DNA from 3 places in the Streptomyces sp. NPDC059169 genome. Region 3 is predicted to be linked to each of the others. Evidence: riboswitches for the same ligand, from Rfam matches in the RefSeq annotation. Region 3 holds a riboswitch; each other region holds the start of a gene.
What was found. A riboswitch is a leader RNA that binds a small molecule or an ion and turns the genes downstream of it on or off. The one in region 3 is predicted to bind cobalamin.

Region 1 (3,261 bases), on a different contig from region 3:
CCACGAGCGTGCCGGCGGCGACCAGCACGGCACCGGGCCACGGTGGCAGTGCGACGGCGCACAAGGTCAGCCCGAGCGCGAGTACGGCCTTCTCACCCGGATGGCGGCGGCGCCAGCGACTGCTGTGCGCCGCCGCGTCGATCGGCAGCATCGGCGATCAGGTCGCGGTGCTGCCGGCGCCGGAGCCCGCGTGGGCGTCCTTCGCCGCGGCCGCAGCGGCACGGACCTCACCCTGGCGACGCCCCCTGCGCAGACCGAAGTAGTACGCCAGCACCCCGGCGCCGAGGGCAGCCTGAAGGGCGAACAGCGCGGACTCGATCTCTCCGGACGGCGGTTCGTACAACGGTGAGAACCAGGGCTCGTAATGCGGTGCCATCTCCGTGATCGCCGTTTCCGCCTGGGCGTCGGCGCCGGTGAACGGCTCTTCCTTGTCGTCTCCGAGGCCGAGTACGAGCGGGAGCACGGCCAGCGCGGCCACAGCGATCAGCAACAGCGTATTGATCTTCGCGTGACGTGTCATCGGGCCACGGCCTCCTTCTCCTCGTCCCGGCTCTGGAGCAGCACGCCCAGTCGGGTCAGTTCACTCTTGCTGGACTGCACCAGCAACCGCGTCACCAGCACGGTGAGCAGTCCCTCGCTGACCGCCAGCGGGATCTGGGTGAGCGCGAAGATGCCGCCGAACTTGCCCAGGGCACCGAGGAATCCGCTGCTCGGGTCGGGGAACGCGAGCGCCAGTTGCACGCTGGTGACGCAGTAGGTGGAAAGGTCCGCCATGAACGCACCGAAGAACACCGCCACCATCAACGGCAGTTCGAAACGCCGAAGGAGCCGGTAGGCCCCGTAGCCCACCCAGGGGCCGACGATCGCCATCGAGAAGACGTTCGCGCCGAGCGTGGTGAGGCCGCCGTGGGCCAGCAACAGCGCCTGGAACAGGAGGGTGACGGTGCCCAGCACCGCCATGATCGGGGGCCTGAAGAGGATCGCGCCCAGGCCCGTGCCGGTGGGGTGCGAGCAACTCCCGGTCACCGACGGGATCTTGAGTGCGGACAGGACGAACGTGAAGGCGCCGGACGCCCCGAGCAGCAGCGTGGACTCGGGATGCGCCCTCACCTCCCTGCTGAGCGCTCGTGCTCCGTGGACGACGAAGGGGGCGGATGCGACGCCCCAGGCGGCCGCGTGCAGCGGGGGCAGATACCCCTCGGCTATGTGCATGGTCGGGAGACCTCTCCAACACCTCGTGGATGGACGACACGCCCTGGCCGGTCTCCTGGCTGACGGGTCCTGCCGCCCGAGCCCCGCCTTCCCGGACGCCGCGGTCTCCCGCGGGGTGTCCAGTGGCTTCCTCGCGGAGGGGGCCGGACTTCCCGATCACAGTGGCGAGGGCCGCACCGGTTCCGCACCGGTTTCCCGTCACCAAGGCGGTGCGACACTAGTGTGTTGACCACCTACATCACAAACCGCGCACGGTTGTGCGGGTATCACACCTTGCGGTAGCCGTACGCCTCTTGTGCAGCTGCCTCCACCGCGTCCAGATCCCCGCCCGCTGACGCGGTGACCACCGCGGCAACCGCACCCTCCACGAACGGGGCGTCCACGAGACGGGTCGCCTCGGGCAGCTCGTCGCCCTCGGCGAGCAGGGCCTTCACCGTCAGGACGGCACTGCCGAGATCGGCCAGGACGGCCACGCCCGCGCCCCGGTCGACCTGCCGCGCCGCGGCGGCGACGAGCTCCGAGCTGGTGCCCAGCCCCCCGTCCGGGGTACCGCCGGCGGGCGCGACCGGCACCGACGGGGCCCCGCCCGCGAGCCCTCGGGCGAGGTCGGCGACGGCCGAGGCGAGCTGGGCGCTGTGTGACACGAGGACGATGCCGACCTGGCTCATCGCGCCGCCTCCTCCAGCGCCGCGATCAGCAACGCGGACGACGTCGCCCCCGGGTCCTGGTGCCCGATGCTCCGCTCGCCGAGATAGCTCGCCCTGCCCTTGCGGGCCAGCATGGGTACGGTCGCGAGCGCGCCCTGCTCGGCCGCCTGCTCGGCCGCCGCGAACGACTCGCCGAGGGCTTCGGACGCCGGTTGAAGTGCGTCGAGCATCGTCTTGTCGCCGGCCTGTGCGCCGCCGAGCTGTGCCACCGCGGCCACGCCCGCACGCAGGGCGTCGGCGAGCTGCTCGCGCGACACCTCGGCCGCGTCGCCCAAAGCCTTGCCGGTCCGCCGCAACAGCGTCCCGTACAGCGGTCCTGACGCCCCGCCGACCGTCGAGATCAACTGCCTTCCGGACAGTGCCAGTACGGCTCCGGGAGTGTCGGGGGCCTCCCTGTCCAGGGCGTCTACGACGGCGGCGAAGCCGCGCCTCATGTTGGTGCCGTGGTCCGCGTCCCCGATCGCGGAGTCGAGTTCCGTCAGCCTGACGGCCTCACGGTCCACGGCGGCGGCCCCGGCGGTCATCCACCGGCGAAAGAAACCGGCGTCCAGCACGAGTTCTCCTTCGTCGTGTCCCACGGATCAGCGTCCCCAACGCAGCCCGGGGGTCGCCACTGGAGCGTCCCACAGCCGCAGCAGTTCCTCGTCCGCCTCGCACAGCGTGACCGAGCAGCCCGCCATGTCCAGGGAGGTCACGTAGTTGCCGACGAGGGTGCGGGCCACGGGAACACCGCGCTCGGCCAACACCCGGTGCACCTCCGCGTTGAAGCCGTACAGCTCGAGGAGGGGTGTCGCGCCCATACCGTTGACGAGCAGCAGCACGGGATTCGACGGCTGCAGGTCCTCCAGGACCGCTTCCACCGAGAAGTCCGCGATCTCCCGCGCGGTCATCATCGGACGCCGCTCCCGGCCGGGCTCCCCGTGGATGCCGATGCCCAACTCCAGTTCGCCCGACGGGAGGTCGAAGGTGGGGCTGCCCTTGGCCGGTGTCGTGGGCGCGCTGAGCGCCACGCCGAAGCTGCGCGACCGCTCGTTGACCGTGCGCGCGACGGACTCGACCCGCTCCAGGGGTGCGCCCTCGTCGGCGGCTGCCCCGGCGATCTTCTCGACGAACAGCGTCGCCCCCGTACCCCGCCGGCCCGCGGTGTAGAGGCTGTCCACCACCGCTACGTCGTCGTTCACCAGCACCTTGGCGATCTGGACGCCCTCGTCCTCGGCGAGCTCCTGCGCCATGTCGAAGTTGAGCACGTCACCGGTGTAGTTCTTGACGATGAACAGCACCCCGGCACCGCTGTCCACGGCCGCCGCGGCCCGGGTCATCTGGTCCGGGACCGGCGAGGTGA
Region 2 (3,261 bases), on a different contig from region 3:
GGCGCCGGGCCCCAGTGCTCCTCGACGCCCGCGCGCAGCTCGGCGGGCAGCGTCGCGTACCAGCGCTCGTAGTCGGCGGCCGGGATGCGGACGGGGTTGCGGGCCAGCTGCTCCTCGGTGAGCCAGTCCTGGTCGTGGCCGCCGGCGTCGATGAGCGCACGGATCAGCTCGTCGCCGTCACCGGACGCGAGGCCGGGGATCTCCTCCGCGCCGAAGTCGTATCCCTCGTCGACGAGTCGGCGCAGCAGGGCGACGGCGGAGGCGGGCGTGTCGAGGCCGACCGCGTTGCCGATGCGGGAGTGCTTGGTCGGGTACGCGGAGAGGACGAGCGCGATGCGCTTGTCCGCGTTGGCGATGTGGCGCAGCCGGGCGTGGCGCACTGCGATGCCGGCGACGCGGGCGGCGCGCTCGGGATCGGCGACGTACGCGGGCAGGCCGTCCTCGTCGATCTCCTTGAAGGAGAACGGAACGGTGATCAGGCGGCCGTCGAACTCGGGGACCGCGACCTGGCTCGCGGCGTCCAGCGGCGAGAGGCCCTCGTCGTTCTCCTCCCAGGCGCTGCGCGAACCGGTCAGGCACAGGGCCTGGAGCACCGGTACGTCGAGCGCGGCGAGCTCTCCGGCGTCCCAGGACTCGTCGTCCCCGCCCGCCCGTGGCTCCCCGCCGCCTTCAGCGGGGGCGCTCTGCGGCGAGAGGTCCATCTCGGCCGCCTGCGCCTCGGCCGGCCGGGTGCCACCGGCGGCGAGGACGGTGGTGACGACGGCGTCCGCGCCGCGCAGCCGGTCGAGCAGCTCCGGCTCGGGGGTGCGCAGTGAGGCGACGTAGAGCGGGAGGGCCCGGCCGCCCGCGTCCTCGACGGCGTCGCAGAGGGCTCCGACGAACGCGGTGTTGCCGCTCATGTGGTGGGCCCGGTAGTACAGCACCGCGATGGTGGGGCCGTCGGTGACGCGCGGGGTGCGGTCGAGCGGACCCCAGCTCGGGGCTGCGGCCGGGGGCTCGAAGCCGTGGCCGGTGAGCAGGACGGTGTCCGACAGGAAGCGCGCCAACTGCTCCAGGTTGTCCGGGCCGCCGTGCGCCAGGTAGGCGTGGGCCTCGGCCGCGATGCCGATGGGCACCGTTGACGCCTCCATCAGCTGGGCGTCGGGGGCCTGTTCGCCGGTCAGGACCACGACCGGGCGGGTCTGGTCGGCGGCGAGCAGCACGTCGAGACCTTCCGGCCAGGCGCGCAGACCACCGAGCAGCCGTACGACGACGAGCTCGGTGCCCTCCAGCAGATCGCGCAGTCCGCCAGGGCCTTCGGCCTGGGGGGTACCCGCAGCCGGGAGCCGGGAGGGGTTGGCGAGGCGGTACTCGACCGGGCCCGCGGCCGCACGGGCGCTGAGCAGGTCGGTGTCGGAGGTCGACAGCAGCAGGATCATGGCGTGCGCAGGCCTTCCTCGGGGTGTCCGCGCCCCGGGTGGTCGTAGGACGGCGGGAGTTCCTGGCTCGCCGGGCCCCGGGGGGCCGGCTCACAGTGGCGGGACCGCGCCGGATTCTCACCGGGCTTCCTCCCTAGGGTCCTGGGACCCCGTGCCGTCTGCATAGTAGAGGCTGCCCTCACCGGCAGGGCGGTCACCTGGAAGGACGTGGGTATGCTCGCCGCCATGCCGCCCACACCCGCAACACCCCCGAACCGGGGCGAACCTCGCATACGGGAACGGTCCGATGCATGCCCGGGCGCACTGCGGCTACATCCGGCCGACGACGGGCACCTGGCCCGACTCCGGCTACCCGGAGGGCTTCTGACGTCACATCAGCTCACCACCCTGGCGCGGGCCGCCGAGGAGCTGGGCGACGGCATGCTGAGTGTCACGTCGCGCGGGAACGTCGAGCTGCGCGGACTGGGCGAGGAGTGCGGTGCACAGCTGGCGGACTTCCTGCGGGACGCCGGACTGCTGCCCTCCGACACCCATGAACGGGTCCGGAACGTCGTGTCCTCACCGCTCGCCGGACTCGACGGACTCGGCTGCGGCACCGTGCAGTTGTGGGCACGACAGCTGGACGCGCTGCTGTGCGCGAGCGGGCGGGCGGCCCGGCTCTCCGGTCGTTTCCTGTTCGCCCTGGACGACGGGCGGGGCGACGTGGCGGGGCTCGGGGCGGATGTGACCTTGCTCGCAGCGGACGGCGGTTCGGCCGTCGTGCACGTCGGAGCACAGGCCTTCCGCATCGCGGCGGGGGACGCACCGCGGGCCGCCCTCGCGGCTGCCGAGGCCTTCCTCACGGCGGCGGAAGACTCCGGCACGGGAGCCTGGCGGGTGCGGGAACTACCGGCCGGGCAGGCACCGGCCGTGGGTGCGCAACTGGAGGCGGCGGGCATCGCGGCGACGCGGGTGCGCGCGGACGCAGGGGAGCGGACGGACCCCACCGGGGCGGCCACGGACGGCCCTCGGGCAGCCGGCGCCGGCACGGAGCACGGCTCTGGGCCCGGAGCCGGTCCCGGCCCGCAGGGCGCCGGCCCCCGCCCCGGGCTCGTCGAAGGTCCCGGCCGGTGGGCCGTGTCCGTCGCCGCCCCCCTCGGCCGACTCACCGCCGCCCAGGCCCGCGCGCTGCTGCCCGCGCCGTCGGACGAGGTCCGCCTCACTCCCTGGCGCGGGGTCGTCGTGCCCGGCTTCACGGACCCGGACGAAGCCCGCGCACGGCTCCGCGCCCTGGACGAGGCCGGCCTGATCACCGGCACCGGGTCCCCCTGGTACGGCGTAGGCGCCTGCACCGGTCGGCCCGGGTGCGGCAAGGCATTCGCGGACGTACGCGCCGATGCGGCGACCGGTCGGGACCGCCCCGGCGAGGACGCCCCGCCGACGGGTCCCGACCCCACGGGTCCGCAGCCCTCCGACTCCCCTCCGCAGGCCCTCCTGCCCGTGTACTTCTCCGGCTGCGAGCGCCGCTGCGGCCATCCGCACGGGGAGCACGTCGACGCCCTCGCCCTGCCGGACGGCACGTACCGGGTGACCGCAGGCGGCGCCTCCGTAGCCGTCGCGACCACCGCTCGGCTAGCCGACGCGGTCGCGGCGGCCCGCAGATCCACATCGACGACCACACCGACGAAATGAGCGAGAAGACCGTGTTCGACTACGAGAAGGACGGTGCGGAGATCTACCGCCGGTCCTTTGCCACGATCCGGGCGGAAGCCGACCTCGCCCCGCTGCCCGCCGACGTCAGCCGGGTCGCGGTACGGATGATCCACGCCTGCGGCATGGTCGACCTCGTCCGCGACCTTGCCTA
Region 3 (3,261 bases):
GAGGATCGGCGGGCGGACGTACCGGGTGCCGTAGGACTGCACCCAGCCGTGCTGTGTGGCGAGATAGCCCGCCAGCTGCTCGGCGAAGTACTGGACCATGTCGTTGCGTTCGGGCTCGCCGTGCACCAGGACGTCGATGCCGGTCTTCTCCTGGAAGGAGATCACCTCCTTGATCTCGTTCCTGACGCGCTCCTCGTAGCCGGTGGTGTCGAGCCGCCCGGCCCTCAGATCAGCCCGTGCGGTGCGCAGTTCACTCGTCTGCGGGAACGAGCCGATGGTCGTGGTGGGAAGCAACGGCAGGCCGAGGTGGGCCCGTTGGGCCGCGGACCGCTCGGCGTAGCCCTGGGAACGGCGGGCGTCGGCGTCCGTGATGGCCGCGGTACGGGCGCGCACGGCGGGATCGTGGGTGATGGCCGATGCGGAGCGGGACGCCAGGTCCGCGCGGTTCGCGGCGAGTTCGGCAGCGATGGCGTCCGTGCCCTTGGCCAGTCCCTTGGCGAGGGTGACGGTCTCCACGACCTTCTGCCGGGCGAACGCCAGCCAGCGCAGGATCTGCTGGTCGATGTCCCGTTCGCTCGTTGCGTCGAGCGGTACGTGCAGCAGCGAACACGAGGCGGAGACGTCCACGCGGTCGGCCAGGCCCAGCAGTGTGCCGAGCACCGCAAGGGACTTCGCCAGGTCGTTGACCCAGATGTTGCGCCCGTTGACCACGCCGGCGACGAGTCGCTTGCCGGGCAGCCCGCCGACGGTGGCGAGCCCCTCCAGGTTCGCGGCGGCGGCTTCGGTGAAGTCCAGGGCGAGCCCGTCGACCGGGGCTTTGGCCAGCAGCGGAAGGGCGTCGCCGAGCCGGTCGAAGTAGGAGGCGATCAGCAGCTTCGGCCGGTCGGCAAGGGAACCGAGCCCGTGGTAGGCACGCTCGGCGGCGTGCAGTTCCGCTGGGGTGCGGTCCTGCACGAGGGCCGGCTCGTCCAGCTGTACCCATGCGGCGCCGGCCGCGCGCAGATCGGCGAGGACCTCGGCGTACACGGGCAGCAGCCGGTCGAGCAGGGTGAGCGGGTCGAAGTTCGCGGGCACGCCGGGAGCCGGTTTGGCGAGCAGGAGGTAGGTGACCGGGCCGACGAGGACGGGCCGGGCGGAAAGGCCAAGCGCCAATGCCTCCTCGAGTTCCGCGAGTTGCTTGGTCGGGTCGGCGGCGAAGACGGTGTCGGGACCCAGCTCGGGCACCAGGTAGTGGTAGTTGGTGTCGAACCACTTGGTCATTTCCAGCGGCGCCACGTCCTGGGTGCCGCGTGCCATGGCGAAGTACCCGTCCAGACCGTCGGCGGCGACGGCGGCCCGGTGGCGTTCGGGAACCGCGCCGACCATGACCGTGGTGTCGAGGACGTGGTCGTAGTACGAGAAGTCGCCCGTCGGTACTTCGTGGATGCCGGCGTCTGCCAGGTGCTGCCAGTGGGCCCGGCGCAGGTCGGCGGCGGTGGTGTGGAGGGCATCGGCGGCGACCCGGCCCTTCCAGTAGCCCTCGATCGCCCTCTTCAGCTCCCTGTTGCGCCCCTGGCGGGGGTAGCCGTACACGGTGGCCCGTGCCGGAGTGGCTGCGGACGTGGTGGTCACGGAGATCTCCTTCGCGAGATGAATCCCTGAGATCCCGGGTACGGGACGAGAGCGCGAAGGGTGACGGACCGGACGGTGCGACCTCGCGCGTGAAGCGCGGTCGTCCGCCTGGTACGTACTGCCCCCGGACGTCGTCCGGGGGACCACCGACCGCCCTCGAGGTCACCGGGATGTCCGCGCACGACGGTCCGTGCGCGGGCAGCGGGCAGGTCTTCGGACTCGCGGGCACGTCCTCACGGGGGAGGACACCTAGTGGCCGTCGCTTCCCAGGCCCGGCCGGGCCCAGTGCGTATGACGGCGGTCGTTCCCGCTCACCGCTGCGGGGCAGTCCCGGATTCCCACCGGGTTCCCTCTTGCGACGCATCCCGTCTGGAGGACGGGGCGAACCAGCTGCGCGGACCAGCCTACGGGGCGATGCCACGCTCCGGGGAGCCGTGTCCGCCATGCGGATGGCCCGCGTGGGACGTGCGGGCAGACGAACGCGTCGGTGCGGGAAGCGCGAGGACGGCGCTTCCCGCACCGCGCCGGGTGCCGGCCCCTCAGCCGGCGCCCGACCGGGCCCCCTCGGCCCGGTCGGCCGCGCCCCCTCGGCCCAGCCTCCCGGTCTGCAGGCCCGGCTGCCCGGTTTTCGGGTCGGCCGGCCCCCGCCCGGAGAGGCGGCCGGACCGACCGGTTGCCCGGCCGGGTGGCTAGTGGAACTGCTCCTCCTCGGTGGAGCCGGTGAGCGCCGTGGTCGAGGGAGGCCGGGTTGACGGCGGTGGAGACGAGGTCGAAGTAGCCGGTGCCGACTTCGCGCTGGTGCCTGACCGCGGTGAGAAGCCGTCCGCGCGCAGTACCCCGACAGTCGGCGACCGGCTGCCACTTCTCGCGAGGCGGGGGCACCTGCCCCTTGTGGAACGTCTACGAGGCGTTCGCCGCGCCGGGGACGGATCCACGTCCAGATCGCCGCGATGCCCGACGGGCAGCGCTGCCTGTGGACCGCGCGTGCCGTCACCCGCCACCGCGGCGGCTGGGTGGAACCGGGCAAGACCTAGGCCATCGGGCTGGGGTGCGAGATCCGGCACGCGCACCGGCTCGTGTACGCGGACGGGCTGGACCTCGCGAGCGCCTCGGCCGCCACTCCGATCGGCATGGGCTGCCGCGTGTGCGAACGGCTCGACTGTCCCCAACGCGCCGTCCCGCCCCTCGGCCGCCGTCTGAGGATCGACCGGAACACCGGCACCTTCGTCCCGTATCCCACGCATCCCCCAGGCCGTGCAGGGGCGGGTCGCTCCTGGAAGGGATCTCCGCTGCCGTGCCGACGGCGTCAACGGCCGTCAGGGCGGTGGAGCAAGGCCGTTCAACCGGACGGCCTGGAGGGCGAAGTACAACTCTGCGGACGCCCCGGCGTCCGTGGTGCGTCGCCCGGTCAGTTCGGCGACGCGGTTGAGGCGGTAGCGGACCGTGTTGCGGTGGCAGTGCAGGCGCCGGGCCGCCACCGTCGTCGAACCGCCGCTGACGAACCACGCGTGGAGCGTCTCCAACAGCGTGTCCCGCTCGGCGCTCGGCTCCGATAACAGCGGACCCAGCACGGCGTGGGCGACCTCCTGTGCCACGTCGGGTGAGGCGGCTGAGAGGAGGGAGACCGGTGAGCTGCCGTAGACGTGCGCG

Region 1: it holds a riboswitch for cobalamin, as region 3 does, so the genes downstream of both, ACFXOM_RS07880 (energy-coupling factor ABC transporter permease) here and metE (5-methyltetrahydropteroyltriglutamate--homocysteine S-methyltransferase) in region 3, are expected to answer to the same signal.
Region 2: it holds a riboswitch for cobalamin, as region 3 does, so the genes downstream of both, cobN (cobaltochelatase subunit CobN) here and metE (5-methyltetrahydropteroyltriglutamate--homocysteine S-methyltransferase) in region 3, are expected to answer to the same signal.

Annotation. Positions count from the first base shown of each region.
Region 1 covers NZ_JBHZCF010000003.1:370,258-373,518, reverse strand. The annotation lists gene cbiQ (cobalt ECF transporter T component CbiQ) at 1-151, opposite strand, end outside; gene ACFXOM_RS07885 (energy-coupling factor ABC transporter substrate-binding protein) at 158-520, opposite strand; gene ACFXOM_RS07880 (energy-coupling factor ABC transporter permease) at 517-1,212, opposite strand; cobalamin riboswitch at 1,240-1,449, opposite strand; gene dhaM (dihydroxyacetone kinase phosphoryl donor subunit DhaM) at 1,479-1,880, opposite strand; gene dhaL (dihydroxyacetone kinase subunit DhaL) at 1,877-2,473, opposite strand; gene dhaK (dihydroxyacetone kinase subunit DhaK) at 2,501-3,261, opposite strand, start outside.
Region 2 covers NZ_JBHZCF010000007.1:261,943-265,203, reverse strand. The annotation lists gene cobN (cobaltochelatase subunit CobN) at 1-1,418, opposite strand, end outside; cobalamin riboswitch at 1,456-1,586, opposite strand; gene ACFXOM_RS15935 (cobalamin biosynthesis protein CobG) at 1,632-3,089, shown strand; gene ACFXOM_RS15930 (precorrin-8X methylmutase) at 3,086-3,261, shown strand, end outside.
Region 3 covers NZ_JBHZCF010000024.1:32,265-35,525, forward strand. The annotation lists gene metE (5-methyltetrahydropteroyltriglutamate--homocysteine S-methyltransferase) at 1-1,611, opposite strand, end outside; cobalamin riboswitch at 1,798-2,017, opposite strand; partial or broken gene ACFXOM_RS32355 (short-chain fatty acyl-CoA regulator family protein) at 2,450-2,861, shown strand; gene ACFXOM_RS32360 (PucR family transcriptional regulator) at 2,928-3,261, opposite strand, start outside.